DNA from 3 places in the Pectobacterium artocarpous genome. Region 2 is predicted to be linked to each of the others. Evidence: predicted binding sites of a transcription regulator. Region 2 holds the regulator's gene; each other region holds the start of a gene.
What was found. The regulator CRP, encoded in region 2, controls carbon source genes, mostly activating them, when cyclic AMP is high. The targets are predictions, from matches to a motif close to ATGTGANNNNNNTCACAT.

Region 1 (10,416 bases), on a different contig from region 2:
ATCCGCGTACTGCGTGACAACGTGGTGATCTACGAAGGCGAGCTGGAATCTCTGCGTCGCTTCAAAGATGATGTTAACGAAGTTCGTAACGGTATGGAATGTGGTATCGGCGTGAAGAACTACAACGACGTTCGCCCTGGCGATATGATCGAAGTCTTTGAAACGATTGAGATCAAACGTACGATCGCGTAATCCTTTTGCAGCGACGACGTAAGCTATTCGTAAGGGGGGCCTAGTGCCCCCCGATTTTTACTGGAGAATTTATCATGGCAAAAGAATTCAGCCGCACCCAGCGCGTTGCGCAGGAAATGCAAAAAGAAATCGCCATTATCATTCAGCGTGAAGTGAAAGATCCGCGTATCGGCATGGCGACCGTATCCGGTGTGGAAGTTTCTCGCGATCTGGCGTATGCCAAAGTTTTTGTGACCTTCCTGAATGATAACGAGCCAGAGCAAGTTAAAACGGCCCTGAAAGCCCTGCAAGATGCTTCTGGCTTTATCCGTACCTTAGTGGGCAAAGCAATGCGTCTGCGTGTTGTTCCTGCCTTGACATTCTCTTACGACAACTCATTGGTCGAAGGGATGAGAATGTCTAATCTGGTGACCAATGTGGTCAGAAACGATGCGGAACGTCGTTCTGTGACGGGCGAAGATCAGGAGGATTAATGAGTCGTCCTCGTCGCCGTGGCCGTGATGTACACGGCGTATTGCTATTAGATAAGCCGCAGGGCGTGTCGTCTAATGATGTTTTACAGAAGGTAAAACGGTTTTTTAACGCCAACAGAGCGGGCCATACGGGGGCATTGGATCCATTAGCCACCGGTATGTTGCCGATTTGCCTTGGGGAAGCGACGAAATTTTCCCAATACCTGCTGGATTCAGATAAACGCTACCGCGTTATTGCTCGCCTTGGGCAACGAACCGACACCTCCGATGCCGACGGTAACGTGATTGAAGAACGTGCGATTGGTTTTTCTGCAACGGAGCTGGTGCAGGCGCTGGAAGGCTTTCGCGGTACCACGCAGCAAGTGCCATCTATGTACTCTGCGCTGAAGTATCAGGGGCGTAAGCTGTATGAGTATGCTCGCCAGGGGCTGACGGTTCCGCGCGAGGCGCGTGAAATCACCGTGTACGAACTGCAGTTCATTCGCTGGGAAGGCGATGAGTTGGAACTGGAGATCCACTGTTCGAAAGGGACGTACATCCGCACCATTATTGACGATTTGGGCGAAAAGCTGGGCTGTGGCGCGCATGTGATTTACCTGCGGCGTTTGCAGGTTGCCACATATCCTATCGAAAGAATGGTGACGCTGGAGCAGTTAGCGGCATTGGTCGAGCAGGCTCAGACGCAAGAACTCTCGCCTTCACTGTGTCTCGATCCGCTGCTCATGCCGATGGAAAGCCCCGTCATTGATTTTCCTGAAGTGAATTTGACCCCCGTTGTCGCTGGTTATTTGAAGCTGGGACAGCCTGTTCAGGCCGCGAATGCGCCGCTGAACGGCATGGTGAGAATCACCGAAGGCGACGCGCACAAGTTTATCGGTATGGGGGAAATCGACGGTGATGGCCGCGTTGCGCCACGGCGTCTGGTTGTTGAGTTTCCGGTGTAAACCCGCCTGTTGCTGCCTTGCTATCGCAGAACGCTGAGGGTAGAATAGCGCGGCTTGACTATTGGGTGGCTGAATTAGAGATCGGCGCCTGTTTTTTTATCTATAATGTTTGGAGTATTACAATGTCTCTAAGTGTTGAAGCTAAAGCTAAAATCGTAGCAGACTTTGGTCGTGGCACTAACGATAGTGGTTCTACTGAAGTTCAGGTTGCTTTGCTGACTGCGCAGATCAACCATCTGCAAGGCCACTTTTCTGAGCACAAAAAAGATCACCACAGCCGTCGTGGTCTGCTGCGTATGGTTTCTCAGCGTCGTAAGCTGCTGGACTACCTGAAGCGTAAAGATGTAGCACGTTACACCAGCCTGATCGAGCGTCTGGGTCTGCGTCGCTAAGTTTTCTGAGTTTCAGTGGGAAGGGGCCTCTTTTGGCCCCTTTCTTCTAGGAAGCGTTAGCAAAACAGAGTAGTGTATTGTTGTTAATATGATCTTTCATTACAGAGGTTCGCGCGGCTAATGAGAGGCTTTATCTGCATGAGCAAGATAAGGGTTGTCATTAGTCGTGAGGATGTAGTGTAAGGTCGGGAGTTCACTGGCGCGTTTATCTTGAATACGTGTAGCGCGCCCCAGCTAAGGATATTATTTTGCTGAATCCGATCGTTCGTAAGTTTCAATATGGTCAGCATACCGTTACGTTAGAAACCGGTATGATGGCACGCCAGGCTACTGCCGCTGTGATGGTAAGCATGGATGATACCGCGGTATTCGTTACCGTTGTCGGCGCTAAAAACGCTAAACCCGGCCAAAGTTTCTTCCCATTAACGGTTAACTATCAGGAGCGTACCTACGCTGCTGGACGTTTCCCTGGTGGTTTTTTCCGCCGTGAAGGCCGTCCAAGCGAAGGCGAAACGCTGATTTCCCGTCTGATCGACCGCCCGATTCGCCCTCTGTTCCCAGAAGGTTTCCTGAATGAAGTTCAGGTGATTGCGACCGTCGTTTCCGTTAACCCACAGGTTAACCCTGACATCGTTGCTATGATTGGTGCCTCTGCGGCGCTGAGCCTGTCTGGTATTCCGTTCAGCGGCCCTATCGGTGCGGCGCGCGTTGGTTACCTGAACGACCAGTATGTCCTGAACCCAACGACGGATGAGCTGAAAGAAAGCCGTCTGGATCTGGTTGTTGCAGGTACAGAAGGCGCGGTTCTGATGGTGGAATCCGAAGCCGATCTGCTGAGTGAAGATCAGATGCTGGGCGCAGTGGTATTTGGTCACGATCAACAACAGGTTGTGATTGAAAACATCAACGCTCTGGTTGCCGAAGCGGGCAAACCGAAGTGGGATTGGCATGCGCCAGAAGTGAATGTGTCTTTAGAGCAGCGCGTACAGGCTCTGTCTGAAGCGCGTTTGGGTGACGCTTACCGCATCACTGAAAAACAAGAACGTTATGCACAAGTTGACGTCATCAAAGCTGACGTTGAGGCCGCTCTGCTGGCAGAAGATGACACGCTGAACGCGGGCGAGATCCAGGAAATTCTGGGCAACGTCGAGAAAAACGTTGTGCGTAGCCGCGTGTTGGCTGGCGAACCGCGTATCGATGGCCGTGAAAAAGACATGATTCGTGGTCTGGATGTGCGTACTGGCGTACTGCCGCGTACCCATGGTTCTGCACTGTTCACCCGTGGTGAAACGCAGGCGTTGGTAACGGCTACGCTGGGTACTGAGCGTGATGCGCAGACCATCGACGAGCTGACGGGGGAGCGTACTGATCGCTTCCTGCTGCACTACAACTTCCCTCCGTACTCCGTGGGTGAAACCGGTATGGTCGGTTCGCCGAAACGTCGTGAAATTGGTCATGGTCGTCTGGCTAAGCGCGGTGTGTTGGCCGTTATGCCGAAGGCGAGCGAATTCCCGTACACCGTACGTGTGGTGTCTGAAATCACGGAATCTAACGGTTCTTCCTCCATGGCGTCTGTCTGCGGTGCTTCTCTGGCACTGATGGATGCGGGGGTGCCGATCAAATCAGCCGTTGCGGGTATCGCGATGGGTCTGGTGAAAGAAGGCGATAACTTTGTTGTACTGTCCGACATTCTGGGTGACGAAGACCACCTGGGCGATATGGATTTCAAAGTTGCCGGTAGCCGTGAAGGTATCACCGCACTGCAGATGGATATCAAGATCGAAGGGATTACCCGTGAGATCATGCAGGTTGCGTTGAATCAGGCCAAAGGGGCGCGTTTGCACATTCTGGGCGTGATGGAGCAGGCGATCAGTACGCCGCGTGGCGATATCTCTGAATTCGCACCGCGTATTCACACCATCAAGATCAGCACCGATAAGATTAAAGACGTGATCGGTAAAGGTGGTTCAGTGATTCGTGCGCTGACGGAAGAAACAGGCACGACTATTGAAATCGAAGACGATGGTACAGTGAAGATCGCTTCAACCGACGGCGAAAAAGCGAAACACGCGATTCGTCGTATTGAAGAGATCACTGCCGAAATCGAAGTCGGCCGCGTGTATCAGGGTAAAGTTACCCGCATCGTTGATTTTGGTGCTTTCGTCGCTATTGGCGGCGGCAAAGAAGGCCTGGTACATATTTCTCAGATCGCCGACAAGCGCGTAGAGAAAGTGACTGACTACCTGCAAATGGGTCAGGAAGTACCGGTTAAGGTTCTGGAAGTTGATCGTCAGGGCCGTGTGCGCTTAAGCATCAAAGAAGCCAATGCGCCAACTCAGGAAGCGGCAGCCCCGTCTTCTGAGGAATAACGACTGTTAGAAAACGGTCTTATGGCACCTTGCCTGATTATTATGGCAAGGTGCCGCGTGTGTCGTAAGGGTATGGATGTCCTTGCGTCGAGCGGTCCGGGACAGGATGTTCATCCAATGTTTGTCTTCGGGAGTGGGAAATGAAGCCTTTCTTGCGCTGGTGTTATGTTGCAACAGCACTCATGCTGGCAGGATGCAGCAACACGGATTGGCGTAAAGACGCAGTATTGGCGATTCCGTTACAGCCTACTTTGCAGCAGGAAGTGATTCTGGCACGTATGGAGCAAATCCTTGCAAGCCGGGCATTAACCGATGATGAACGAGCACAGCTATTATATGAGCGCGGAGTGCTGTATGATAGTCTCGGGTTACGGGCATTGGCGCGGAATGATTTTTCACAAGCGTTGACGATCCGCCCTGATATTCCAGAAGTTTTTAACTATTTGGGTATCTATTTAACGCAGGCAGGCAATTTTGATGCTGCCTATGAAGCGTTTGATTCTGTACTAGAGCTTGATCCAACTTACAATTATGCGCGTTTAAACCGGGGCATCGCTTTGTATTACGGTGGTCGCTACCTGTTAGCGCAGGATGATCTGCTGGCGTTTTATCGAGACGATCCGAATGATCCTTTCCGTTCGTTGTGGCTGTATCTTGTGGAGCGAGAAATCAATCCAGAGACGGCCAAAATTGCGTTAAAGAAACGCTATGACGACACCAAGAAAGGGCCTTGGGGATGGAATATTGTCGAATTCTACCTGGGTAGTATCAGTGAAAAAACACTGATGCAGCGTTTACAGGAAGAAGCTACGGATAACACTTCGCTCGCTGAGCATCTCAGTGAAACTGACTTCTATTTAGGTAAGCACTACCTAAGTCTGGGGGACAAGAACACCGCCTTGGCGCTGTTCAAGCTGACGGTTGCCAACAACGTCCATAACTTTGTTGAGCACCGCTATGCATTGTTGGAATTGGCGCTATTAGGCCAAGAGCAAGACGACCTATCAGGATCGGACCAGCAATAGCTGACGAACACGTAATCAGCCTGAAAAACTTCGGTTATCACCTTCACGGGTGAGGGCTTTTTTGTTCGCTTTTTAATCCAATTTGAGCCGGTTCACACTTTTCAATGAAAATGACTGAAAATTTTCACGACGAGTTATGTAGACTGGCCGCCATGTGTAATGAGGCACGTGTACATGACTGATTTAGTAACTTCTTTTGCCGATTTGGGGCTGAACACCTCTATCCTTAACGCCCTGACTGATTTGGGCTATGAAAAACCGTCTCCGATTCAGGCGGAATGTATTCCTCACCTGCTGAACGGTCGCGATGTGCTGGGTATGGCACAGACCGGTAGCGGTAAAACTGCAGCGTTCTCTCTGCCATTACTGAACAACCTGAAACCTGAACTTAAAGCACCACAAATTCTGGTGCTGGCACCGACCCGTGAGCTGGCGGTGCAGGTGGCAGAGGCCTGCAATGATTTCTCCAAACATATGCACGGCGTGAACGTCGTCGCACTGTACGGCGGTCAACGCTATGACGTGCAACTGCGTGCGCTGCGTCAGGGTGCACAGATTGTCGTGGGTACGCCGGGTCGTCTGCTGGATCACCTGAAACGCGGTACGCTGGATCTGTCCAACCTGAGTGGTCTGGTGCTGGACGAAGCCGATGAAATGCTGCGTATGGGCTTCATCGAAGATGTTGAGAACATCATGGCTCAGATCCCTGCTGAGCATCAGACTGCACTGTTCTCTGCGACCATGCCTGAAGCGATCCGCCGCATTACGCGCCGTTTCATGAAAGATCCACAGGAAGTGCGCATTCAATCCAGCATTACCACGCGTCCAGACATCAGCCAGAGCTACTGGACGGTGCACGGTATGCGTAAAAATGAAGCGCTGGTACGCTTCCTGGAAGCTGAAGATTTTGATGCGGCGATTATTTTCGTTCGTACCAAGAATGCGACGCTGGAAGTGGCTGAAGCCCTGGAGCGTAGCGGTTACAACAGCGCTGCGCTGAATGGTGATATGAACCAGGCGCTGCGTGAGCAAACGCTGGAGCGTCTGAAAGATGGCCGTCTTGATATCCTGATCGCGACCGACGTTGCGGCGCGTGGTCTGGACGTTGAGCGTATTAGCCTGGTTGTTAACTACGATATCCCGATGGATGCCGAGTCTTACGTTCACCGTATTGGCCGTACTGGTCGTGCGGGTCGTGCCGGCCGTGCTCTGCTGTTTGTTGAAAACCGTGAGCGTCGCCTGCTGCGCAACGTTGAGCGCACAATGAAGCTGACTATTCCTGAAGTGGAATTGCCGAATGCAGAATTGCTGGGTCAACGCCGTCTGGCCAAGTTTGCCGCTAAAGTACAGCAACAGCTGGAAAGCAGCGATCTGGATATGTACCGCGCGCTGCTGACGAAGCTGCAACCGCAGGAAGAGCTGGATATCGAAACGCTGGCTGCTGCGCTGCTGAAAATGGCACAGGGCGAACGTCCTCTGATTCTGCCACCGGATCCCGTTTTCCGTCCTCGTCGCGAATTCCGTGACCGTGATGATTCACGTGGCGAGCGTCGTCGCGATCCGCGCGATTCTCGTGACAGCCGCGACGGTGACCGTCCGCAGCGTCGTGAACGTCGTGATGCAGGCGAGATGGAACTGTATCGTATCGAAGTGGGTCGTGATGACGGTGTTGAAGTTCGCCACATTGTTGGTGCTATTGCCAACGAAGGTGATATCAGCAGCCGCTACATTGGTAACATCAAGCTGTTCGCGTCTCACTCGACGATTGAATTGCCGAAAGGTATGCCGGGTGATCTGTTATCGCACTTTACCCGCACGCGTATTCTGAACAAACCGATGAACATGCAACTGCTGGGTGATGCTCAGCCGCATGAACGTCGTGGCGGTGGCCGTCCTGGTGGCGAACGTCGTGATGGTGCGGCTCCACGTCGCTCTTTCGGTGGTGAACGCGGTAACGGTGGTGAGCGTCGCGAGCGTTCTTTCAACCGTGATAACCGTGACGGTGCTTCACGCGCTCCACGTCGTCGTCCTGCTGACGCGTAAGCTTCACTTCAGCTTGTTTCATACAAGCTGTTGTAACAACATCAGCTTCAATGCAAAACGACCCGTTCAGGGTCGTTTTTTTTGGCTAAAGCAAATCCACCAAGTAGTGTTACAGCGTGTGCCGCACATCCATCGCGATCTCAAACGATAGCAGGCGTGCCTGATGGTCAAATATTTGGCCATTGATCATCACTTCATCCGCCTGTGTTTCTCGCAAAAGACTCTGTAATCCATGACGTACCTTGGCGCGATCGCCAACGATCGACAACCGTAATGCTTGATCCGCACCAAACTGCTCGGCAGGTGAGCCAACGGTATCGATATTTTCTACCGGAGTGGGCAGCGGGCCCGGTGTGCCACGACGCAGGTTGATGAACTGCTGCTGCATTGAGGTAAAGAGGAAACGTGCATCCCGATCGCTCTCTGCCGCAACCACATTGACGCACACCATCGCGTAAGGTTTAGCATGAGTGGCTGAAGGGATAAAATGTTCGCGATAGAGCCGGAACGCTTCCAGCAACATATCGGGCGCGAAATGGGCAGCGAAGGCAAAAGGCAGTCCCAGTCTCGCGGCTAGTTGTGCGCTGTACAGGCTCGATCCCAATAGCCAAATCGGAACGTGTAAACCTTGTCCCGGAACGGCTTGTACTGGCTGGCCCGGCTGTGCATCGGCGAAATAGCGTTGCAGTTCCTGCACATCGCGTGGAAAATCTTCAATATCGGCATTAAGGTGACGGCGCAGCGCCATCATGGTGCGCTGGTCGGTGCCGGGCGCGCGGCCTAATCCCAAATCGATACGGCCGGGATACAACGACTCCAGCGTACCGAACTGCTCGGCGATGACGAGCGGTGAGTGGTTTGGCAGCATCACGCCGCCAGAGCCGAGACGAATGCGCTCCGTTCCCGAGGCAAGGTAGCCGAGCAGCACGGATGTTGCTGCGCTAGCGATACCGGTCATGCTGTGGTGTTCCGCCAGCCAATAGCGGTGATAGCCCCATTTTTCTGTATGTTGCGCCAGTTCCAGCGAGCGATGGAATGCATCGCGTGCTGTCGCACCTTGCGGAATAGGCGCAAGATCGAGGACGGAAAACACAGTGGATTGCGAAGGTGTGGACATAATATGGCTCACTTTGTTGTTCACTGACTCCACCCATTCGATGGGTGCTAACGCTGTCAGTCAATGGTGAAAGTCAGAGCAGTATGAGGCAATCTGGCGCTTATACGTAGTTCAAAGGTGCGTTTGAGAAAAGGGCGGCTGGCCGCCCGGATAGGATGTGGGTTAGGGGACAAGCTCAAGGCCGGCGACGCGGCGCCAGTAGCCGTTGCAATCTGCCTGATTTTCCAGCGTTAATGGTGCCGTACCTTGTTCGTTGGCGCGGAATTTGTCCAGCATCGCCAGCGTGCCGATATTGTTCGGGGACAGCCGGACAATATCGACCAGATCCCGCATCGATGTCAGTTCGTTGCCGAGGTTATAGCAATAGCCGCTTTGCGTCTGGATGCCATTCAGGACAAAGACTTGCTGGTTTTCCTGCGACAGCATTTTTCTGCCCTGCGGGTAGTTAAGGCAGCAGGTTTCACATTCGTCTTTTGGCCGATCTTCTGAACGCGCGGTGAAGCAGCGGGCGGAATAGGCTAGCGGCAAATGGCCGTAGCTGAGCACTTCCACTTCAAACTGATGGCGAAAGCCAAGCTCGTCACACTGATTCAACAGGTTTTGCAGCCAGTCACGGGAAAGTTCAACCGGCATGCACCAGCGCACCATGCCTTGTTTGTGCAGGACTCGCAGGGCATAAGCGTTATAGCAATTGAGCGCGTGCCCGGCGACAAACGGCAGATGGCGTTCAGCGGCGATGTTGACCGCGCCCAGATCGTTGGCTTCCAGCAAAAACTCACCGTTCTCTACATAACGTTTTAGCTCCGTGAGTTCAGATGGCGCTTGTAACAGCGCTAATGTAGAGATCACCACCTGCTTGCCGCTGTTGGCGACCTCGCGGGCGACGTTGAACCAGTCCGCCACCTTCATCAAACGGCGTTTGCTGCACACGGTTTCGCCGAGATAAACGATATCGGCGCTGCTGTTCATTGCGGCCTGATAAAACGCCTCGACATCTTCTTTCGGCCAATAGTAGAGGATATTCCCTAATGCATATTTCATGTGTTCTCTCGCTACTGCCATTTACGGTGATAAGCGCCAAGCGTGGTCTGCGTGCCTTCTGACACCGCACCTAACGCATCCATCCACGCCTGCGTTGGCACAAATGCTTCAGGATTGGCGCAGCAGTGATCGATAGCCTGTCGCCACACCTGTGTGATCTGGCTGACATAGGCCGGACTACGCTGGCGCCCCTCAATCTTCACGGAGGCAATATTGGCAGCCATCAATTCAGGCAGAAGTTCCAGTGTGTTCAGGCTGGTTGGCTCTTCCAGCGCGTGATAGCGCTGCCCATCAACTAAATAACGGCCTTTACATAGCGTGGGGTAACCTGCGTTTTCATCGTCCTGATAGCGGTCGATCAAAATATTGTTCAGGCGTGACTCCATGCCGTTTTCCGTCTGCTGCCAACGGACAAAGCGCGCAGGCGAACAAGCGCCAACGGTATTGGGTGATTCACCGGTAAGATAGGAAGAAAGGTAGCAGCGGCCTTCCGCCATGATGCACAGGCTACCGAAAGCGAACACTTCGAGCGGTACCGGGCTGGTGCGGGCGATTTGCTTCACCTGATGGATAGACAGCACGCGCGGCAGCACGATGCGTGAGACATCAAAATGACGATGATAGAAACGGATCGCTTCGGTGTTTGTCGCCGACGCCTGTACCGACACGTGGCGTTCGATGTGAGGATAGCGTTCGGCGGCATATTCCAGCATCGCGAGATCGGCGAGGATCAGCACGTCGGCTCCGATTTGTGCCGCCATATCCACGGCGCGCTGCCAGCGCTGATAGCCGTCCGGGTGAGCAAACGTATTGATGGCGA
Region 2 (10,416 bases):
GCTATCCGTCACTTTGCCGATAAATTACCGATTCTGGGCGTGTGCCTTGGCCATCAGGCGATGGGGCAGGCGTTCGGCGCGCATGTGGTGCGTGCAAGACAGGTTATGCACGGGAAAACTTCTGCGATTGCGCACAATGATACGGGGATTTTCACGGGACTGGCTCAGCCTTTGACGGTTACCCGTTATCATTCACTCATCATTGATGCTTCCTCGCTACCCGATTGCTTTGAGGTCACGGCCTGGAGCGAACATGAAGGTAAGCATGACGAGATTATGGGAATCCGCCATCGCTCGCTTCCGCTGGAAGGTGTGCAGTTTCATCCAGAAAGCATTCTCAGCCAGCAAGGGCATCAACTTTTGGATAATTTCCTTAAAATTTAGCGAGATAGAAAGTTATTCTCTACAGTAGCCGATTTAATATTGCCTGTAATTGATTTTTTATGCATATTTATTGACTATATTTTCATTTCGACATAATGGACAGCAGAGTGAGGCAGCAAATGGCAGCAGAGCAGAAAGCAGTGACACGGGATACTCACGATAAAGTGATTTTGCCGGTTTATGCACCCGCGAAGTTTGTACCAGTGAAAGGTAAAGGGAGCCGCGTCTGGGATCAAGATGGCCGTGAGTATATCGATTTCTCCGGCGGCATTGCGGTTACGGCACTGGGTCACTGTCATCCTGCGCTGGTGAACGCATTGCAGCAACAGGGTGAAAAGCTGTGGCACACCAGCAATATTTTCACCAACGAACCTGCGCTACGCCTCGCCAGCAAATTGATTGATGCCACTTTTGCCGACCGCGTGTTCTTTGTTAATTCTGGTGCTGAGGCTAACGAAGCCGCTTTCAAACTGGCGCGCCACTATGCGGTTAAACGCCATAGTCCTTATAAAACCAAGATCATCGCTTTCTATAATGCGTTCCATGGCCGCACGCTGTTTACCGTTTCAGTTGGCGGACAGCCTAAATATGCCGATGGTTTCGGGCCTAAGCCTGCGGATATTGTCCATGTTCCTTTCAACGATCTGGCTGCGGTCAAAGCGGTGATGGACGATCACACCAGTGCCGTCGTGCTGGAGCCGATTCAGGGTGAGGGCGGTATTACGCCTGCGACACCTGAATTTTTACAAGGTGTTCGCGATCTGTGCGATCAGCATAAGGCGCTGCTGGTGTTTGATGAAGTGCAGAGCGGAATGGGGCGCACTGGCAAACTATTCAGCTACATGCACTACGGCATTACGCCGGATATTCTCACCACCGCTAAAGCGCTGGGTGGCGGCTTCCCGATTAGTGCGATGCTGACGACGGAAGAAATTGCCTCTGTGATGACGGTCGGGGTACATGGAACCACCTATGGCGGTAACCCGCTGGCCTGTGCGGTGGCGGAAGCTGCGCTGGATATCATCAATACGCCAGAAGTGCTGTCAGGCGTGGCGGATCGGCACGCTCGCTTTGTCAGTGAGCTGGAAAAAATCAACCAACAGTACGGTGTATTTGAACAGGTGCGCGGTATGGGGCTGCTGTTGGGGGCAGAACTGAAATCGCAGTGGCATGGCCGTGCGGGCGAGTTTCTGGCTGCTGCAACGGCTCAGGGCCTGATGGTGTTGATGGCGGGTCCGAACGTCATCCGCTTTGTGCCGTCTTTGATCATTGATGAAGACGACATTGTGCAGGGGATGGAGAAGTTCGCCAAAGCCGTCGCACAGGTTGTTAACGCAGCAAACTGAGTGATGTTCTTAAAAGAGCAGCGATAAAAAACGTAGGGAACGTTTTTCCACGCCGCTTGCGACGGTCTGTAAGGGGGAGCAGGGATGGCACACCATAAAAAAGCGTGAGGCCGAGGCTTCACGCTTTTTTGTTGGTAGGGTAGAGCAACAGGGATTTAGCGAGTGCCGTAAACGACAATTGTCTTACCGTGCGCAGAGATCAGGTTCTGGTCTTCTAACATTTTCAGAATGCGGCCCACGGTTTCACGCGAGCAGCCAACGATTTGCCCAATTTCCTGACGGGTAATTTTTATTTGCATACCATCTGGATGCGTCATGGCATCAGGTTGTTTAGCCAGGTTGAGTAGGGTTTGGGCAATACGGCCAGTTACATCAAGGAAGGCGAGGTTGCCGACTTTCTCTGAGGTAACCTGGAGTCTGCTTGCCATTTGTGCAGACAGACGCATGAGGATATCTGGGTTAACCTGGATTAGCTGGCGGAATTTTTTATAGGAAATTTCAGCCACTTCACAGGCGGTTTTTGCCCGCACCCAAGCGCTGCGTTCCTGACCTTCTTCAAACAGGCCGAGCTCACCAATAAAATCGCCCTGATTGAGGTAGGAAAGAATCATTTCCTTGCCTTCTTCATCTTTGATTAGCACTGCGACAGAGCCTTTCACGATGTAGTAAAGCGTTTCTGCTTTTTCACCTTGGTGAATAAGCGTGCTCTTCGATGGATACTTGTGGATATGACAATGGGAAAGGAACCATTCGAGAGTTGGGTCTGTTTGCGGTTTGCCGAGAACCATTCGCTATCATCCTCTGTTGTAATTCACTGCGCAAATTACAGGGGTCAGAGTTCCCTGTACGGCGTGTTTAACTGCTAAAAAAACAAAATTCAGTCTAGGCAGAATGACGTCAGGGAATATACTGGAACCACTGACCCTTGATTTTCCGGTGCTGCCTTGCCGCACCGTAAACGTGGCTGGGTATATCTGGCTACGTCATCATCTTCTTCGTTTCTGGGTTTGTCCAGAAAAGGTCTATTCTATTTTCGTTTTAACACAGCTTTAAGGATGTGTCTTGTGTTGTCTCGCTTCAGCATGACAAAGCTCTGATTAACGCTGATTTTTGTACAGTAACGGTATAAATTTTCAAAAAATTTTTAGTGGAGAGGCACCATGCAGGCACGGGTAAAATGGGTTGAAGGCTTAACGTTTTTGGGCGAATCCGCGTCAGGACATCAGGTGTTGATGGACGGCAATTCCGGCGATAAAGCGCCCAGCCCGATGGAAATGGTGTTGATGTCTGTGGGGGGATGCAGCGCGATTGATGTGGTTTCGATTCTGCAAAAAGGCCGCAACGATGTAGCGGATTGTGAGGTGAAACTGACGTCAGCGCGCCGGTCTGAAGCGCCGCGTTTATTTACCCATATCAATCTGCATTTTATCGTGACGGGAAAAGGGCTGACCGACAAAATCGTTGAACGCGCTGTAGCCCTGTCGGCGGAAAAATACTGCTCTGTGGCACTGATGCTGGGCAAGGCCGTTGAGGTGACGCATAGTCACGAAATTCGGGTGCTGGCTTAATCTCTTTCTCTGGGCACGACATTGCCGCGCCCAGTTTCGCTTATTCGATGGTTTTCCCTTCCATTAACCGCTGCACCAGCGGTGCCATGATGAGTTCCATCGCTAGCCCCATTTTCCCGCCGGGAACGACCAACGTATTGATGTGGGAGATAAATGATCCCTGCAACATGGCGAGCAGATAGGGGTAATCAATATTATCCAGGCCCTGAAAATGAATAACGACAAAGCTCTCGTCCAGCGACGGAATCGACTTGGCGGCGAACGGATTGGAGGTGTCCACGGTGGGCACGCGCTGGAAGTTGATGTGTGTGCGAGAGAACTGCGGCGTAATATAGGTGATGTAGTCTTCCATGGATCGCACGACGGAATCCATTACCGCTTCACGCGAGTGACCGCGCTCATTGACGTCGCGTATCAGCTTTTGGATCCATTCCAGATTGACGATCGGCACCACGCCGACGAGCAAATCGACATGCTGTGCTACGTCGTTTTGTTCGGTAACCACGCCACCGTGTAGCCCTTCATAAAACAGGATATCGGTGGGTTCCGGCATCCGCTCCCACGGCGTGAAGGTTCCGGGAACTTGATTGTACGGAATGGCTTCATCGTAGGTATGAAGATATTTACGCGTTTGGCCACGACCGTGCAGACCATATTCGATAAACGACTGTTCCAGCAGGCTGAAGTCATTCGCTTCCGGGCCGAAATAGCTGATATGGCGGCCTAAATCACGTGCTTTGCGAATGGCCATATCCATTTCCGGGCGGGTATAGCGGTGAAAACTGTCCCCTTCCAACTGGGCGGCGCGCAGATTAAGTTGCTGGAAAATCTTACGGAAAGCCAGACTGGTTGTCGTTGTTCCTGCCCCGCTAGAGCCGGTAACCGCAATAATCGGATGCTGATGTGACATAAGGCGCGTAACTCCGTGATCGCGATACACGCATCGGCTGAGAGCCTGCGCGCATCCTCAAAAATGACGTAAGTTTTTATCATTGTTAGCATGTTTGGCGCATTCTTTCACGCCTTTCGGCATACTCAATAAGGGGCATGGCCTCCTGCATTGAGCTGGCTGCGCGGCATAATATTGAGGGTTTCATGTAGTTCGGACCACACCAAAACGACCTGGCCAGATTTGAGCTGGAGGCGGATATCTTCCACTTTCTGCGCCAATGAGCGCTCCTGTTCGCCATAATCGGTACCTTCCCGCAGGACGAAAGATTCGATGATGTTATCCAGCGTTTCTGGATCGAGCTGTTGCCAGGGAATAATCACGCGATTCCTCCTGAATAAAAAGTTCCTGAGTGAAAGGTTCCTGAAGAATCGGTGGCGTGGTCCAAAAACGGGCTAAGCCAGTTGGGAATGCGCTGTTCCAGCCACATTTCCGGTTTCAGCAACGTTCCACAGACGAAGCCGACATGCCCGCCGTGTTCTGTTAGCTGATATTCAATATTTGACGGTAACTGCGACTGGTCGGGAATCACCTCTGACGTCATGAAAGGATCGTCCTTCGCATGGATGATGAGCAGCGGTTTACGTATCTGAGGCAGCAGCGGCAGGGCGCTACAGCGTCGATAGTAATCGGCGGCATCGCGGAAGCCGTGGATACGTGATGTAATAACGTCATCAAACTCTCGCAACTGGCGAATTCGCTTCAACTGCGGCAACTGAATTGGCAGCGTATCCGGGTAGGCTGCCAGCTTGCGGCCGGCGTTTTGCTTCAGCAGTCGCAGCAGGTAGTGCTGGTAGACGCGGGAGAAGCCTTGTTCCATCCGACGGCTACAGGGTTCGAGCATTAATGGTGCAGAAACAATGACGGCAGCGGATAGGGAGCAAGCTTCGCCTTGCTGGGCGAGCAGGTAAGCCAGCATGTTGCCGCCGAGAGACACGCCGATGGCAGCGGTAGGCACCACGCCCAGTGTCTCTTGCATCCAGTGCAGAAAATAGCTGGCATCGCTGGTTTCAGCGGAGTGATAAATACGCTTCATCCTGTTGGGCTTACCGCTGCATCCGCGAAAATGCATGATGACGGCGAGCCAGCCATGCTGTTTACAGGCATGCAGCAGGCCGTGGGCATAGGGGCTATGAAAGTTGCCTTCCAACCCGTGAAACAGCACGATGCGCGGTTTGTGCCGCGCCTGCTCGGGCGTTTCACTCCACGCCAGATCGACGAAATCGCCGTCGGGTAATTCGAGCGATTGCCAGACGGGTGAAAACTGTACGCGACGGCGAATCAGACGCGGGAGTAGCGTTTGCAGATGCGGGTTATGGGCACCGCTCAGCGGATGAAAATGGTCATACATAAAGGATATGGAAATCTTATTGTCGGCTCTTGTACGATCAATATCACACTGTTAGCTTCAATGCTGCCAGTGGGTACGATATTTGGGTCAGGAGCGCCCATAAATAATGGAACTGAGTTTATTTCTGTCGATGTTAGGATTTTTGTGGGTCGCGGCCATCACGCCGGGCCCGAATAATATGCTGTTGACTACTTCGGGCGCGAATTTTGGCTTTGTACGCTCGCTGTGGCTGATGATTGGCATCATGCTGGGCATGCAAAGCATTTTGCTGCTGGTGGCATTCGGCGTCGGCGGGTTGATTCTGATTTATCCCGCGCTGCACGTTATCCTGAAAGTGCTCGGCAGCGCCTATTTACTCTGGCTGGCGTGGAAAATCGCCACGGCGGCTTACGAACGGCTGGAAACGTCCGTAGCCCCACCGAAGCCGATTCGGCTTTATCAAGGGTGGTTACTACAATTCCTGAACCCGAAAGCGTGGCTCATGGCGCTGGGCGCCGTTGCCAGCTTTAGTCTTGCGGGGGAAGGCTATAACCATTCCGTTATCGCGATAAGCATCGGGATTGTGCTGGTCAATCTAGTGTCCGGTGTCATCTGGCTTGGGTTTGGCACGATGATTGGCCGACTGCTGCGCAGTAAGAAAGCGTGGATTATCTTTAATGTGTCAATGGGGCTGCTGACTGCCGCCTGCGTGCTGCTGATTTGGCATTAATGCTTCATTCACGAGTATAGCGAGCGGCTTTCCGCTCGCTATGTCTTTCAGGACACAAATCTTAAAGCGAATCGCTCTGCATCATCTGCTCTAGCTGTTCCTGCGCGTCCAGCCAGGATAGCTCCGTTTCTTCCAGCTCGATTTTGACTTTGGTTTGTTGTTGCAGGCAGTCGGTGAGTTCCGCTTTGCGGCTGATGTCGTAGATTGCGCTGTCCGCCAGTCGGGTTTCAAGCGCCGCCAGCGTCTCTCCCAGCTTTTCCATCTGCTGTTCAAACTTAGCGATCTGTTTTCGCAGCGGCTGAGTTTGCGTTCTCAACTCGGCTTCACGGCGTTTCTGATCTTTTCTGCCCTGCGCGCTGTTGGCGGCATTCTCTTTTGGCGTTTCAGCCGCCGCATTTTCCTGACGTTGTAGGCCGACCAGCCACTGTTGATAATCTTCCAAATCACCGTCGAATGGTTCTACTTTCTGATCGTGTACCAGATAGAGATCGTCCGTGGTCGAACGGATCAGGTGGCGATCGTGCGAAACGACAACCAACGCGCCTTCAAAATCGATTAACGCCTCGGTCAATGCCTGACGCATATCCAGATCGAGGTGGTTAGTCGGTTCATCGAGCAGTAGGAGATTCGGACGCTGCCAGACGATAAGCGCCAGCACCAGACGGGCTTTTTCGCCACCGGAGAAGCGCTCGGTAATCTCCGTAACCTTATCACCCTGAAAACCGAATCCGCCGAGGTAGTCACGCAGTTGTTGTTCCGTTTCCCGTTCAGCCAGACGCACCAGATGCTGCAAGGGCGACTCGTCCGCACGTAAAAACTCTAATTGATGCTGGGCGAAGTAGCCGAGCTTCACGCCTTTTGCCAGCCCGATTTCCCCTTTCAAAGGGGCAAGCGTGCCAGCAAGCAGTTTGATCAGCGTGGATTTACCCGCGCCGTTATGGCCGAGTAGCCCGATACGAGAGCCCGGTACTAAATTGAGTTTAATTGATTCCAAAATCAGCGTGTCGCCATAGCCCGCGCTAACTTTTTCCATCTTCATTAATGGATTGGGCAACGATTCCGGGGCGCGAAAGCTGAAGCGGAAGGGGTTATCGACATGCGCTGGCGCAATCAGCTCCATGCGTTCCAGCATTTTTATCCGGCTTTGCGCCTGCTTGGCTTTGGTCGCTTTCGCGCGGAAGCGGTCAATATAGTGTTGCAGATGTGCGACGCGCTCTTGCTGGTGTTCATAGAGTGACTGTTGTTGTGCAAGTCGGGTGGCGCGCTGACGTTCAAACGAGGAGTAGTTACCCGTGTACTCGTTGAGCGACTGCTGCTCGATGTGCAGGATCTTGGTTACCACCGGATCGAGGAAATCGCGGTCGTGCGAGATCAGTACCAGCGTGCCAGCGTAGTTTTTTAGCCATTTCTCCAGCCAGATAACCGCATCCAGATCGAGGTGGTTGGTCGGCTCATCCAGCAACAGCAGGTCTGAACGACAGATCAATGCCTGTGCCAGATTCAGACGCATCCGCCAGCCGCCGGAAAAGGCGCTGACAGGCTGCTGTAATTGTGACTGAGAAAACCCTAGCCCATTGAGCAGGCTTGATGCTCTGGCCTGAATCGTCCAGGCCTGAATCGCATCCAGCTTGCCATGTAGCGTGGCAATGGCGTTGCCGTCGTTCTCTTCGTTGGCGGTCTGCAATGCGGCTTCCAGTTGGCGGAACTCGCGGTCGCCGTCAATCACGTAGTCTAGCGCGGGTTTATCCAACGCGGGGGTTTCCTGATTAACCCAGGCCAGTGACCAGTTTTGCGGGAATGTCGCGCTGCCGCCGTCGGCGCTGATTTCACCTTTCAGTAAGGATAGCAGGGTAGATTTACCACAGCCGTTCTTGCCAACCAGACCGACTTTCTGGCCGGGATTAACCGTTGCTGTCGCGTTGTCGATCAGAACGCGTACACCACGTCGAATTTGCAGCGAAGAGAAAACAATCATAAAGCGCCGTCTGTTCAGAGTATGTTAAATTATGGACATCTCAGGACACGCGGTGTCCTGTTTTGAGTCGTTGCGCTGCATGGTAACGGAAAACAATTATTATGACGACGCTTTGGAGGGGAATGATGTCGCAGCCACCGAAGATTTTGCTGCTGTATGCCCATCCTGAACCACAGGACTCGGTAGCGAACCGGATCTTATTGCAACCGGCTCAGCAGTTGGCGAATGTAACCGTGCACGATCTTTACGCACACTATCCTGATTTTTTTATCGATATTCATCACGAACAACAACTGCTGCGTGAGCATCAGATCATTGTTTTCCAACATCCTTTTTATACCTATAGCTGCCCGGCGTTGCTGAAAGAGTGGCTTGATAGGGTGCTTTCCCGCGGTTTTGCCAACGGGATTGGCGGTAATGCGCTGGCGGGGAAATACTGGCGTTCGGTGATTACGACCGGTGAACCGGAAGATGCCTACCATCCTGACGGGAATAATCGTTACTCGATGGAAGAGTTGCTGCGTCCGTTTGAGCTGACGGCAGCCATGTGTCGTATGCATTGGATGCATCCCATGATTGTTTACTGGGCGCGTCGTTTACAGCCCGATGTGTTGTCGAGTCAAGCCAGAGCTTACGGTGAATGGCTAGCCTCCCCTTTACCTGAAGAGGAACGCTAATATGGAGAGTTCCGCGCTACTGACCGCCGGAGTCTTGTTTTTGTTTGTGGCGGTCGTAGCCGTACCGATAGCTGTTCGATTAGGCATTGGTGCTGTATTGGGCTATTTGATCGCCGGGATCGCTATTGGTCCTTGGGGGCTTGGCTTTATCCGCGATGTGGAAGCTATTCTGCATTTCTCGGAGCTGGGTGTCGTTTTCCTGATGTTCATCATCGGACTGGAATTGAATCCCTCGAAGCTCTGGACGCTGCGCCGCTCGATATTTGGTGTTGGTGCGGCTCAGGTTGGCCTGAGTACGCTGATTTTAGGCGGTGCCTTGTATCTGACGGACTTTTCGTGGCAGTCCGCGCTGATTGGCGGCGTCGGGCTGGCGATGTCGTCAACGGCGATGGCGCTACAGTTGATGCGCGAAAAGGGCATGAACCGCAGCGAGTCTGGGCAGCTTGGTTTTTCTGTCCTGCTGTTTCAGGATTTGGCGGTTATCCCTGCGCTGGCGTTGATTCCCATTCTGGCTGGCGTGCAGGGCGATTTTGGGGATTGGGAACGGATTGGCCTGAAGGTCGCCGCGTTTCTTGGCATGTTAATCGGTGGCCGCTATCTGGTGCGCCCGCTGTTCCGTTTTATTGCGGCATCCGGCGTGCGCGAAGTGTTTACCGCCGCCGCGCTGTTGCTGGTGCTCGGCTCGGCGCTGTTTATGGAAACGCTGGGGCTTTCCATGGCGCTAGGCACCTTTATCGCTGGTATCCTGCTGGCGGAAAGCGAGTATCGGCATGAACTGGAAATTGCCATCGAGCCGTTCAAAGGCTTGCTGCTGGGTCTGTTTTTTATCTCAGTGGGGATGGCGCTGAATCTCGGGATCCTCTACACCCACATCATGAAAGTGATGGTCGCGGTACTGGTGCTGGTGGCCGTTAAAGGGGCGGTTTTATACTTTCTGGCACGGGTTAACCGGATGCGCCGCTCGGAGCGCTTGCAATTTGCGGGGGTGCTGAGTCAGGGCGGCGAGTTCGCTTTTGTCCTGTTTTCCGCCGCGGCGTCATTCAACGTATTGAAAGGCGAGCAACTGCCGCTGTTGCTGGTGACGGTGACGCTATCAATGATGACAACGCCGTTGCTGATGCAGTTGATCGACCGCATTCTGGTCCGTCGTTACAACGTGCAGGATGTGCCGGATGAGAAACCGTATGTCGAGGATGACGAGCCGCAGGTGATTGTTGTGGGATTCGGTCGTTTCGGACAGGTGATCAGTCGCTTATTAATGGCGAACAAGATGCGTATTACGGTGCTTGAGCGTGATATCAGCGCCGTGAGCCTGATGCGCAGCTATGGCTATAAGGTTTACTATGGCGATGCCACTGAGCTGGAACTGTTGCGTTCAGCAGGGGCGGATAAGGCGCAATCGATCGTGATTACCTGCAATGCGCCGGAAGACACGATGGAGATTGTACATCTCTGTC
Region 3 (10,416 bases), on a different contig from region 2:
ATCGGGTCAAAACCAGTATTAATGGTTTCTCTCAGCTAGGATTAGTGGAGATGACGCGTAAACGCACGCGTGAGAGCATCGAACACGTTCTGTGTCACGAGTGCCCAACGTGCCACGGTCGCGGCACGGTGAAAACGGTAGAAAGCGTCTGCTATGAAATCATGCGTGAAATCGTGCGTGTCCACCACGCGTATGACTCCGATCGATTCCTGGTTTATGCCTCACCGGCTGTCGGGGAAGCGCTGAGAAGCGAAGAATCGCACGCGTTGGCTGAGGTTGAAATTTTCGTCGGCAAGCAGGTCAAAGTGCAAATCGAACCCCTGTATAGCCAGGAGCAGTTTGACGTCGTAATGATGTAAATTCGTGCGCTCGTCGTCGGCGACGAAATGAAGGAGAGATTAGTGAGGCGACTGCCCGGAATACTCGTCATCACGGGTGCCACTCTTGTCGTGATGGTTGCGCTGTTAGTCAGCGGTTTAAGACTGGTGCTGCCGCAGCTCGAGCACTTCCGGCCACAACTGGTGGCCTGGGCACAGTCTGCGGCCGGCGTTCCGTTAGAAATCGGTTCGATGACGGGGCGCTGGGAGTCCTTTGGCCCCAGGCTGGAAATTGAACGGTTTCGTACATCCCTGCCGGAGTCGGACTGGCAGGTTGACCGCATTACGCTGGCATTGGATGTGTGGCAGTCGCTGCTGCATGGGCGCTGGCAGTTCCGCGATCTCACGTTTCACCAGCTAAAACTTGATATCAATAGCCAAGTTAATGGGCAGCAGCAGGATAGCAAATTGATGGAGTCAGGAAAGGTCAGCGATCTTTTCCTGCGTCAGTTTGACCACTTTGATCTGCGTGATAGCCACATTACCTTTCTTACCCCTTCCGGTTCCCGCGCGGAGCTGAGCATTCCCCAACTGACCTGGCTGAATTCCGACAAACGCCATCGTGCGGAAGGTTTGATCAGCCTGTCGAGCTTTAACGGTCAGCACGGTGTGGTGCAGATGCGCATGGACTTGCATGATGAGCAGGGGTTGCTCAGTAACGGTACGTTCTATCTGCAAGCTGACAATATCGATATGAAGCCCTGGCTCAGCCGCTGGATGAAAAACAATACCGGGCTGGAAAGTGCCGACTTTAGTCTGGCGGCCTGGCTGAACGTTCGTGAAGGCGATATCCACAGTGGTGACGTGTTCCTTAATCAGGGGACGGCCAACTGGGGTGAAGGCAGAGATGCACATCGCCTGAATGTCGATGACATGACGCTGCGTGTCAGTCGTCAGGAAAATGGTTGGCAGGTGGATGTACCGGAATTGAATCTGGCAACGGATGGTATCGTCTGGCCGAAAGGTCGACTCTCTGCGCTCTGGCTGCCAAAAAGTGAACACATGCTGGGACCCGATCGGCAGGAAGAGTTACGTGTTCGAGCCAGCAATCTGGCGCTGGAGCGAGTAAGTACGCTGCTTCCATTGTTAGCCGGGACTACGCCTGCTTTGAAAGAACGTTGGGCAGAACTGCAACCAACGGGCACATTGAATTCCGTTGCGGTGGATATCCCTCTGCAACAGCCGGAAAGAAGCCGTTTTCACGCCAACTGGCAGGATGTGAACTGGAAGCAGTGGAAATTGCTGCCGGGCGTTAATCATTTCTCCGGTTCTGCCCGCGGTAGTGTCGAACGTGGTCAGGTTAGCATCGCGTTAGATCAGAGCACGCTGCCCTATGTCGATATGTTCCGCGCGCCGCTGGAAATCAAGCAGGCTAGCGGCACGATTGACTGGCGTAATGACGCACAGGGGCTGGCGCTCTGGAGCCATGGTCTAGACGTACAGGCGAAGTCGCTATGGGTGAACGGAGATTTTCGTTACGAACAGCCTGCTAAACAGGAACCAAAGCTGGATATTCTGGCGGGCATTCGGCTGACCGACGCGGCGGACGCCTGGCGCTATTATCCTGAACTGTTTATGGGCACCGAGCTGGTGGACTATCTGAGCGGTGCACTGAAGGGCGGTCGTGTCGATAATGCGACGCTGATCTTTGCCGGTGATCCGCAGCATTTCCCCTACACGCACAACGAAGGCCAGTTTGAAGTCTGGGTGCCGGTGAAAGAGGCGACCTTTGAGTTTCAACCGGGCTGGCCTGCGCTGACGCCGCTGGATATCAATCTGGATTTCGCCAACAACGGCCTGTGGATGTTTGCGCCGCAAACCTGGCTGGGTAAGGTGGAAGGCAAGAATATTAGCGCGGTCATTCCCGATTATGCAAAAGAGATGCTGCTCATTGATGGCGAGCTGGAAGGTCCGGGGCCTGAAGTGGGGAACTATTTTCATCAGACGCCGCTAAAATCCTCGCTAGGTACAGCGCTGGATGAGCTGAAAATGGGTGGGTTGGTGAAAGGCACGCTGCATCTGGATATTCCGCTTGCTGGCGACGATGTTCGTGCCAGTGGCGACATCGCGCTGAACAATAACAGTCTCTACATCAAGCCGCTGGATACCACGATTAAGAATCTCACCGGTAAGTTCCGTTATGAAAACGGCAATTTACGTAGTGACACGCTCCAGGCGAACTGGATGAATCAGCCGATGACGGTCAATTTCAGGACGGAAGAGCAGGCGAAGGCTTTTCTGGTGAATGTTGGTTTGCAGGGTGACTGGCAGCCTGCGCGCTTGCCCGGTTTACCCACATTGGCAAGTCAAGCGGTATCCGGTTCGGCAGGCTGGAAGAGTTTGGTTGCCATCAACCTGCCGCATTCTGGCAAAACAACCTACGATGTTGATGTACAGGCCGATTTAAGTAAAGTAAGTAGTCACTTACCTAATCCGTTAAGCAAACCTGCTGGTGAGAGCCTGCCGCTGGAGGTAAAAGCCAGCGGCGACCTGAATGGCTTTACCATGCAGGGACGGGTCGGCAAGGATAACCGTTTCAATAGCCAATGGTTGCTGAAAGGCGACACCGTGACGCTGGCGCGGGCAAGCTGGCAGAATGCGGCGGCAGCGGCTCCTGCATTACCAGCAGATTCTGCATTGGTGCTCGACCTTCCTTCATTGGATGCCGAAAGCTGGCTGGGGCTCTTGCCTGCTCTGCGTACCTCGACATCGGCGGAAGGACGAAAGGCGCAGCGTTCCCTTCGTTTCCCGCAAGCGGTGACGCTGCGGACGCCTGAGCTGCAACTCCTAGGGCAACAGTGGCACGATCTGGAAATCACACGCAAAAATACGCTAGGTGGCAGTGAAGTGCAGGCAAAAGGGCGTGAAATTGACGGAACGGTTGAGATACCCAATCGCGGTATGTGGCGCAGCGATATCAATTATCTCTACTACAATCCTCAGTGGAAAGGGAATGAAGCGACCAACCCGGTAGCGTTAGCAGAGAAAAAATCGCCGCTGAACGACCCGAGTATGAGCTTTGAAGACTGGCCGTCGCTGGCGGTTAACTGTCGCCAGTGCTGGATTATCGGGCAGAATATGGGGCGTATTCAGGGAACGCTGCTGCCAGAAAAGGAAAAGTTAACGCTGACGGACGGCATCATTGATACAGGTAAAGCCCGCCTGACGGTAAACGGCTCCTGGCAGGAAAACGCGGAAGGCGTGCGGACCGCGCTAAAAGGCCGGCTGGCGGGAGACAGTCTGGATCAGAACGCGAACTGGTTCGGCGTTGATTCACCGCTCAAGGCCGGTTCTTTCGATGTGGATTATGATTTGTACTGGCGTGGAACGCCCTGGGCGCCGGATATTGCTAGCCTGAGCGGAATATTGCACACGCGCATTGGTAAGGGGGAAATTGCCGAAGTCGGTGCCGGCCAGGCGGGGCAACTGCTGCGTTTATTGAGCTTCGATGCGCTGATGCGTAAGCTGCGGCTTGATTTTAGTGATACGTTTGGTCGTGGATTTTACTTCGATTCGATTCGCAGCACTGCATGGATTAAAGACGGTGTGCTGCATACTGATGATATGCTGATCGACGGGCTTGAAGCAGATATCGCGATGAAAGGCGATCTCGACCTCGCTCAGCGACAGGTCAATGTGGAAGCGGTTATTGCCCCGGAAATTTCCGCGACTGTGGGCGTGGCGACCGCATTTGCCGTCAACCCAGTGGTGGGGGCCGCCGTGTTTGCTGCCAGTAAAGTGCTGGCACCGCTATGGAACAAGATTTCGCTGATTCGTTACCAGATTTCCGGTAGCGTCGATCAGCCAAAGATTCAGGAAGTGCTGCGTGAGCCGAACAAAAAGAAAGGCGAATAATGCCGTTAGAGCAACGCAGTGTATTCAACCGATTATCTGATAAAGAGTGAAAAACTATGAGCCTTTCGTTTGTCAGTGAGCAGTTACTCACCGTCAACAAATTGAATCTTGACGATCTCGCCGCTGTGCTGGGGTCGCTTAATGAGCGTCGACTGGACTATGCCGACCTTTATTTCCAGTCCAGCTATCATGAGTCCTGGGTACTGGAAGATCGCATTATTAAAGACGGTTCTTACAATATCGATCAGGGCGTGGGTATCCGTGCGATTGACGGTGAAAAGACCGGGTTTGCTTATGCCGATCAGATCACGCTGAACGCATTGCACCAGAGTGCGCAGGCAGCACGCAGCATTGTACGGGAACAGGGTACGGGCACGGCGCACACGTTGGGAGCGGTATCGCATCCTGCGCTGTATCCAACGTTGAACCCGCTGGATAGCCTGACGCGTGAGGATAAAATTGCGCTGTTGCAGCGTGCCGACACGGTCGCGCGTGCCGCGGATGCGCGGGTGCAGGAAGTGTCTGCCAGCCTGACTGGCGTGTATGAGCTGGTGCTGGTGGCGGCGACGGACGGCACGCTGGCGGCGGATGTGCGCCCGTTAGTCCGTTTGTCGATCAGCGTGCTGGTCGAAGCCGAGGGCAAACGTGAACGCGGCTCCAGCGGCGGCGGCCTGCGTGGCGGCTATGACTATTTCTGGGAAGTGACTGACGGTGAAGCGCGCGTTGACGCTTGGGCAAAAGAAGCGGTGCGTATGGCGTTGGTTAACCTGTCAGCGGTGTCTGCACCCGCAGGACCGATGCCTGTGGTACTGGGTGCAGGCTGGCCGGGGGTCCTGCTGCATGAAGCGGTAGGCCACGGTCTGGAAGGCGACTTTAACCGTCGTGGTACGTCAGTGTTCAGCGGACAGATGGGGAAACTCGTCGCATCAGAGCTGTGCACAGTGGTGGATGATGGCACATTGAGCGGACGCCGTGGCTCCCTCTCTATGGACGATGAGGGCGTTCCGGGGCAGTATAACATCCTGATTGAAAACGGTATTCTGAAAGGCTATATGCAGGACAAGATGAACGCGCGTCTGAGGGGTGTTGCGCCAACGGGCAATGGTCGCCGTGAATCTTATGCGCATTTACCGATGCCACGTATGACGAACACCTACATGCTGGCCGGGAAATCCACGCCGGAAGAGATTATCTCCAGCGTGGAATATGGCCTGTATGCGCCAAACTTTGGCGGTGGTCAGGTTGATATCACCTCTGGCAAGTTCGTTTTCTCGACATCTGAAGCATACCTGATCGAAAAAGGTCAAATCACCACGCCAGTCAAAGGTGCAACGCTAATTGGTTCCGGCATTGAAGCGATGCAGCAGATCTCCATGGTCGGTAACGATCTGGCGCTGGATAAAGGCGTCGGCGTGTGTGGCAAAGAAGGGCAAAGCTTGCCAGTCGGCGTTGGTCAGCCTACGCTGAAGCTGGAAAGCCTGACCGTTGGTGGTACCGCGTAATTTGCTCTGACTTCCCTTTAAAACCGCGCCTTATGAGCGCGGTTTTTCTTCCTTGTTATGCTTTTGCCGATAGCCTTGATATGTCAGGGCGACGTTTTTGAAGTATTCCGTCATGTAGTTAATGCAGACCTGTACTTTCAGCGGCAGATTGTCTTTGCGGGTGTAGAGCGCGTAGACCGGACGCGGGTCAGAGTGATAGCGGTTAAACAGGATTTCGATTTCGCCACGATGGATTTCGTCCACGACCCACATGAGCGGAACGTACGCGATACCCGCGCCAGCCTTGAGCCAACGTACCAGCGTTTGCGGATCGTTAGTGACAAAGCGCCCCTGTGGTGTGACGCGGGTTGAAATGCCTTCCGGGGCGATCAGCTCAAATTCGCTGTCGAGCCGCACGCTGTATTCCAGCCAGGAAAAATTCACCATATCTGCCGGTTTATCTGGCGTACCGTGTTGTGCCAGATAACTTTTTGCAGCACAGACGACCATGGGCATCGAGCCTAAGCGTTTCGAGAACAGGCTGGAATCCTGTAATGCGCCGACGCGGATAACGATATCCAGCCCGTCGGCAATCAGGTCGGGAGCGGGAATCCCCGTAACCAGATTGACGGACAAGCCGGGATATTCCTTCAGCATCTCGGCAGTCATGGTGGACAAGACATTTTGCGCCATTGTGGAAGAACTGCCGATGCGCAGTGTGCCGATTGGCGTATTGTTGAAGGCGTAAAGCTGCTCATGAACCTCATGAGCCTCATGCAGCATGCGGCGACAGCCGTGATAGTAAATTTTCCCCGCTTCCGTCAGCCCAATGCTGCGTGTGCTGCGGTTCAGCAGCTTAATCTGTAGTTCATCTTCAAGCTTAGTGACGGTCTGGCTGACGGCGGATACGCTCATCTGCAACTGGCGAGCGGCGGCGGTAAATGAACCAAATTCCACCACGCGGGCAAACACCGACATACTCTTTAGTCTTTCCATTATTCACTCTGACTTAAAAGTGATTTAGATCACACTATGTAGATAAGGTGATAATAAGCATCCATAATATAGCCTATCCGGTGGTGCTGAGTGGAACATTATCCGCCATCGTCCAAGCGGCAGCGTTGCCTGAAGGTGAAAGCGAACAGACATCGCCCTTGCGGTCGTTCATGATTGTTCATCGCTTAGCGCTACCCAATGATTGTGTTTATTTACCCAATGTAGATCGTGCGCTGATTTCCCATCGTTATTCATCCGTTTAACGCTATCTCATTTGTTGGTTTCCAGCCTGCGAGATGAGGCGCTTTTGTCTATGCTGAATGTCAGCATCAGACGACATCATTTACCATCCGGTAGCGAACCTTCGCGCTACCGCTATCTAACAGAAAAAAGGAAAAGAGGATGAGTTCACTCCCAGTTATGGTGCTGTTCGGGCTGTCATTTCCCCCCGTATTTTTTGTCTTGCTGGTGTCATTGACCCTGTTTTTTGTCGTGAACCGCCTGCTGCAACCGACGGGTATCTATGACTTCGTCTGGCATCCGGCGCTGTTTAACAGCGCGTTGTTCTGCTGTTTGTTCTATTTACTCTTCCGTTACGGTCTGTGAGGCGTCTGTGAAAGCGTTCTTTTTAACCTTGTTTAGACAGCAGGCCGTGCTGATCAAAAAACTGAGCCGCGTGGTCATTACGCTGGTGATTGTGCTGTGTGCGATTGTCGCCATTTTCCGTGTCTGGGCGTTTTATACCGAATCACCCTGGACGCGCGATGCCAAATTTACGGCGGATGTTGTTGCAATCGCACCGGATGTCAGTGGGTTGTTGAGCGATGTTCGCGTCACGGACAATCAACGGGTGAACAAAGGTGATGTGCTGTTTGTCATCGACCAGCCGCGCTACCATCAGGCCGTGGCGCTGGCGGAAGCCGATGTCGCCTATTATCAGGCGCTGGTGACGGAAAAACGCCGGGAATCAGAGCGTCGTGCGCGCCTGGGCGTCAGTGCGATGTCGCAGGAAAATATCGATCAGTCCAGTAATGCCCTGGAAACGGCGACGCACCAGCTTGCGAAAGCACAGGCAGTGTTGTCACTGGCGCAACTGGAGTTGGATCGTACCGTAGTGCGTGCCCCTGCTGACGGCTGGGTGACCAACCTGCATGTGCAGAGCGGCGAGTTCATCGAGCGCGGTAATACGGTGGTGGCGCTGGTGAAGAAAGATTCATTTTATCTGCTGGCGTACATGGAAGAGACCAAACTTGAAGGGGTTCGCCGCGGCTACCGTGTGGAAATCACCCCACTGGGCAGTGAAAAGATATTTTATGGCACGGTCGATAGCGTGGCAGCGGGCGTGAATAACAGCAGCAGTAGCGCAAACAATAAAGGCCTGGCGAATGTGGATTCCAATCTGGAGTGGGTGCGTCTGGCGCAGCGTGTGCCGGTAAAAATTCGTCTCGATCGCCAACTGGGCGACCTCTATCCGGCTGGCACCACGGCAACCGTAGTGATCACCGGCGAACAGGTTAATAATGACAAAAAGCCGTCGCCGCTCATCCGTCTCCTTTATCACCTGCGTGAGTTTGGTTAAGTGAGGCGATGATGAAAACCTCGTCGTTGACAGGAGCCGTGTTCTTTACGACACCAGAGTTTGCGCGCTTGCGCTTTGCTTTCAAACTGAGCTTTGCGATTGTGCTGTCCCTGTTTCTAGGGTTCCACCTCCAGTTGGAAACCCCGCGCTGGTCGGTGCTGACGGCGGCGATTGTCGCTGCCGGTCCAGCCTTCGCCGCAGGCGGTGAGCCGTTTTCCGGCGCAATTCGCCATCGTGGTATTTTGCGTATTATTGGCACCTTTATCGGCTGTATCGGTGCACTGATTATCATTATTGCCACCGTTCGTGCACCTGTTGTGATGTTGATGCTGTGCTGTATTTGGGCGGGCCTCTGCACTTGGGTTTCCTCACTGGTTAAAGTCGAAAATGCTTATATGTTCGGGCTGGCGGGTTACACCACGCTGATTATTATTGTGTCGACGCAGGGAACGCCGCTGCTGACGCCGCAGTTTGCCGTGGAACGCTGTAGCGAGATTGTGCTGGGGATTTTCTGTGCCATTCTGGCTGATTTACTGTTCTCGCCACGCTCGATCAAGCAGGACGTTGACCGCAGTATGAGCGAACTGCTGGTGGATCAATATCGGTTACTGCAACTCAGCATGAACAGCGCGGAGAAAGAAGCCATCGATGCAGCATGGCACGCGCTGGTGCGTAAAACGACCGCGCTAAACGACATGCACAACAGCCTGATGCTGGAATCCTCGCGCTGGCAGAACAGTAACCGCCGCTTAACGTCGCTGCATACGCAATCCCTCACGATGATTACACAGGCATGTGAAACCTACCTGATGTTGCAGGATGCCCCGACTCCCGTAAAAAGCAGCCTGAAACTGGTGTTGGATCAGCCCGTTGAGTCGTTTCGCGATGTGCATTGCCGTGTGAAAGCATTACGCCATCTGATTGTGGCTGACAGCCGTAATGTGCCGCCTACGCTGGTTAGCTGGTTGGGGGCGGCGACGCGCTATTTGCTGTTAGCGAAAGGCGTGCATACGAACGGGCGTATCACGACGATGGAAGCCGATGTGCTAAACAGCGATGTGGAAATTAAAGCGCCATCAGCCGAAACCCATCATGCGATGATCAATGGGTTACGTACTGGCGTGGCGACCGCGCTGGGTTGCCTATTCTGGTTGAGCACTGGCTGGACTTCTGGCAGCGTGTGCATGGTGATGATTGCGGTGGTGACATCGCTTGCCATACGTTTGCCGAATCCGCTGATGGTGACGAAGGATTTTCTTTTCGGGACGATCTACGCGCTGCCGCTGGGTGCGCTGATGTTCATGTTTATTATGCCCTCAACACAGCAAAGTATGCTGCTGCTGTGCCTGAGTCTGGGTGCCATGGCATTTTTACTCGGGATTGAAGTACAAAAACGCCGGCTTGGTTCGCTGGGGGCATTAGCCAGTACGATCAATATATTGGTGCTGGATAACCCGATGACGTTCCACATCAGCCAGTTTCTGGACAGCGCGATCGGCCAGATCATCGGCTGTTTTCTGGCGCTGATGGTGATCCTGCTGATCCGGGATAACACTAAGGCGCATACGGGGAGAACCCTGCTGAACCGCTTTGTATATGGTGCAGTCTCGGCGCTGACGACTAACACGGCGCGGCGCAAGGAAAACCATCTGCCTGCGCTGTACCAACAGCTGTTCCTGCTGCTGAACCGCTTCCCTGACGATATTGCCAAGTATCGTCTCGCACTATGGCTGATCATCATGCACCAGCGCCTGAGAACGCTGGATATTCCGCAAAACGCCGCGCTGTCTGCCTTTCATCGTCAGATTCGTGCAACGGCAGAGCAGGTGATTTTGGCTCGACGTGATAGCACGCGCAGTCGCTATTTCACGCAACTGCTAGACGAGCTTGAACGCTATCAGCAGATGCTGACGGAACAGCAGCTTCCCCCGAGTGTGACCGCGCCAGTGGGACGATTGACCGGGATCTTACGTGATTATCAGCATGCGCTGAGCAATTAGTTCTCAGTGGACGGGCAGAGCGGCAACACTAACGATTAATCCGAGAGTGCCGCAGGCCACGTCCATCACTTCTATACTGAATTATCTATAGCTTCCCTTATAACGTCATGGGATATGACTCTTTTCAG

Region 1: yrbN (protein YrbN) is a predicted target of CRP. The motif match lies at 5,476-5,493, and genes of this name have one in related genera.
Region 3: aaeR (HTH-type transcriptional activator AaeR) is a predicted target of CRP. The motif match lies at 6,727-6,744, and genes of this name have one in related genera.

Annotation. Positions count from the first base shown of each region.
Region 1 is NZ_JBJXVK010000016.1:81,824-92,239, forward strand. Features, by position in the region: gene infB (translation initiation factor IF-2) at 1-192, shown strand, start outside; gene rbfA (30S ribosome-binding factor RbfA) at 267-665, shown strand; gene truB (tRNA pseudouridine(55) synthase TruB) at 665-1,609, shown strand; gene rpsO (30S ribosomal protein S15) at 1,732-2,001, shown strand; gene pnp (polyribonucleotide nucleotidyltransferase) at 2,250-4,370, shown strand; gene nlpI (lipoprotein NlpI) at 4,511-5,395, shown strand; gene yrbN (protein YrbN) at 5,506-5,577, shown strand; gene ACKQAD_RS12050 (DEAD/DEAH family ATP-dependent RNA helicase) at 5,570-7,438, shown strand; gene ACKQAD_RS12055 (luciferase-like monooxygenase) at 7,548-8,555, opposite strand; gene ACKQAD_RS12060 (U32 family peptidase) at 8,718-9,596, opposite strand; gene ubiU (ubiquinone anaerobic biosynthesis protein UbiU) at 9,608-10,416, opposite strand, start outside.
Region 2 is NZ_JBJXVK010000003.1:211,515-221,930, forward strand. Features, by position in the region: gene ACKQAD_RS03035 (aminodeoxychorismate synthase component II) at 1-384, shown strand, start outside; gene argD (bifunctional acetylornithine/succinyldiaminopimelate transaminase) at 504-1,730, shown strand; gene crp (cAMP-activated global transcriptional regulator CRP) at 1,886-2,518, opposite strand; gene ACKQAD_RS03050 (OsmC family protein) at 2,891-3,298, shown strand; gene ACKQAD_RS03055 (phosphoribulokinase) at 3,339-4,208, opposite strand; gene ACKQAD_RS03060 (YheU family protein) at 4,334-4,570, opposite strand; gene ACKQAD_RS03065 (hydrolase) at 4,567-5,598, opposite strand; gene ACKQAD_RS03070 (LysE family translocator) at 5,705-6,307, shown strand; gene ACKQAD_RS03075 (ABC transporter ATP-binding protein) at 6,369-8,282, opposite strand; gene kefG (glutathione-regulated potassium-efflux system ancillary protein KefG) at 8,408-8,959, shown strand; gene kefB (glutathione-regulated potassium-efflux system protein KefB) at 8,961-10,416, shown strand, end outside.
Region 3 is NZ_JBJXVK010000015.1:75,452-85,867, reverse strand. Features, by position in the region: gene rng (ribonuclease G) at 1-359, shown strand, start outside; gene yhdP (AsmA2 domain-containing protein YhdP) at 387-4,232, shown strand; gene tldD (metalloprotease TldD) at 4,289-5,734, shown strand; gene aaeR (HTH-type transcriptional activator AaeR) at 5,765-6,709, opposite strand; gene aaeX (p-hydroxybenzoic acid efflux pump operon protein AaeX) at 7,112-7,315, shown strand; gene aaeA (p-hydroxybenzoic acid efflux pump subunit AaeA) at 7,323-8,288, shown strand; gene aaeB (p-hydroxybenzoic acid efflux pump subunit AaeB) at 8,300-10,288, shown strand.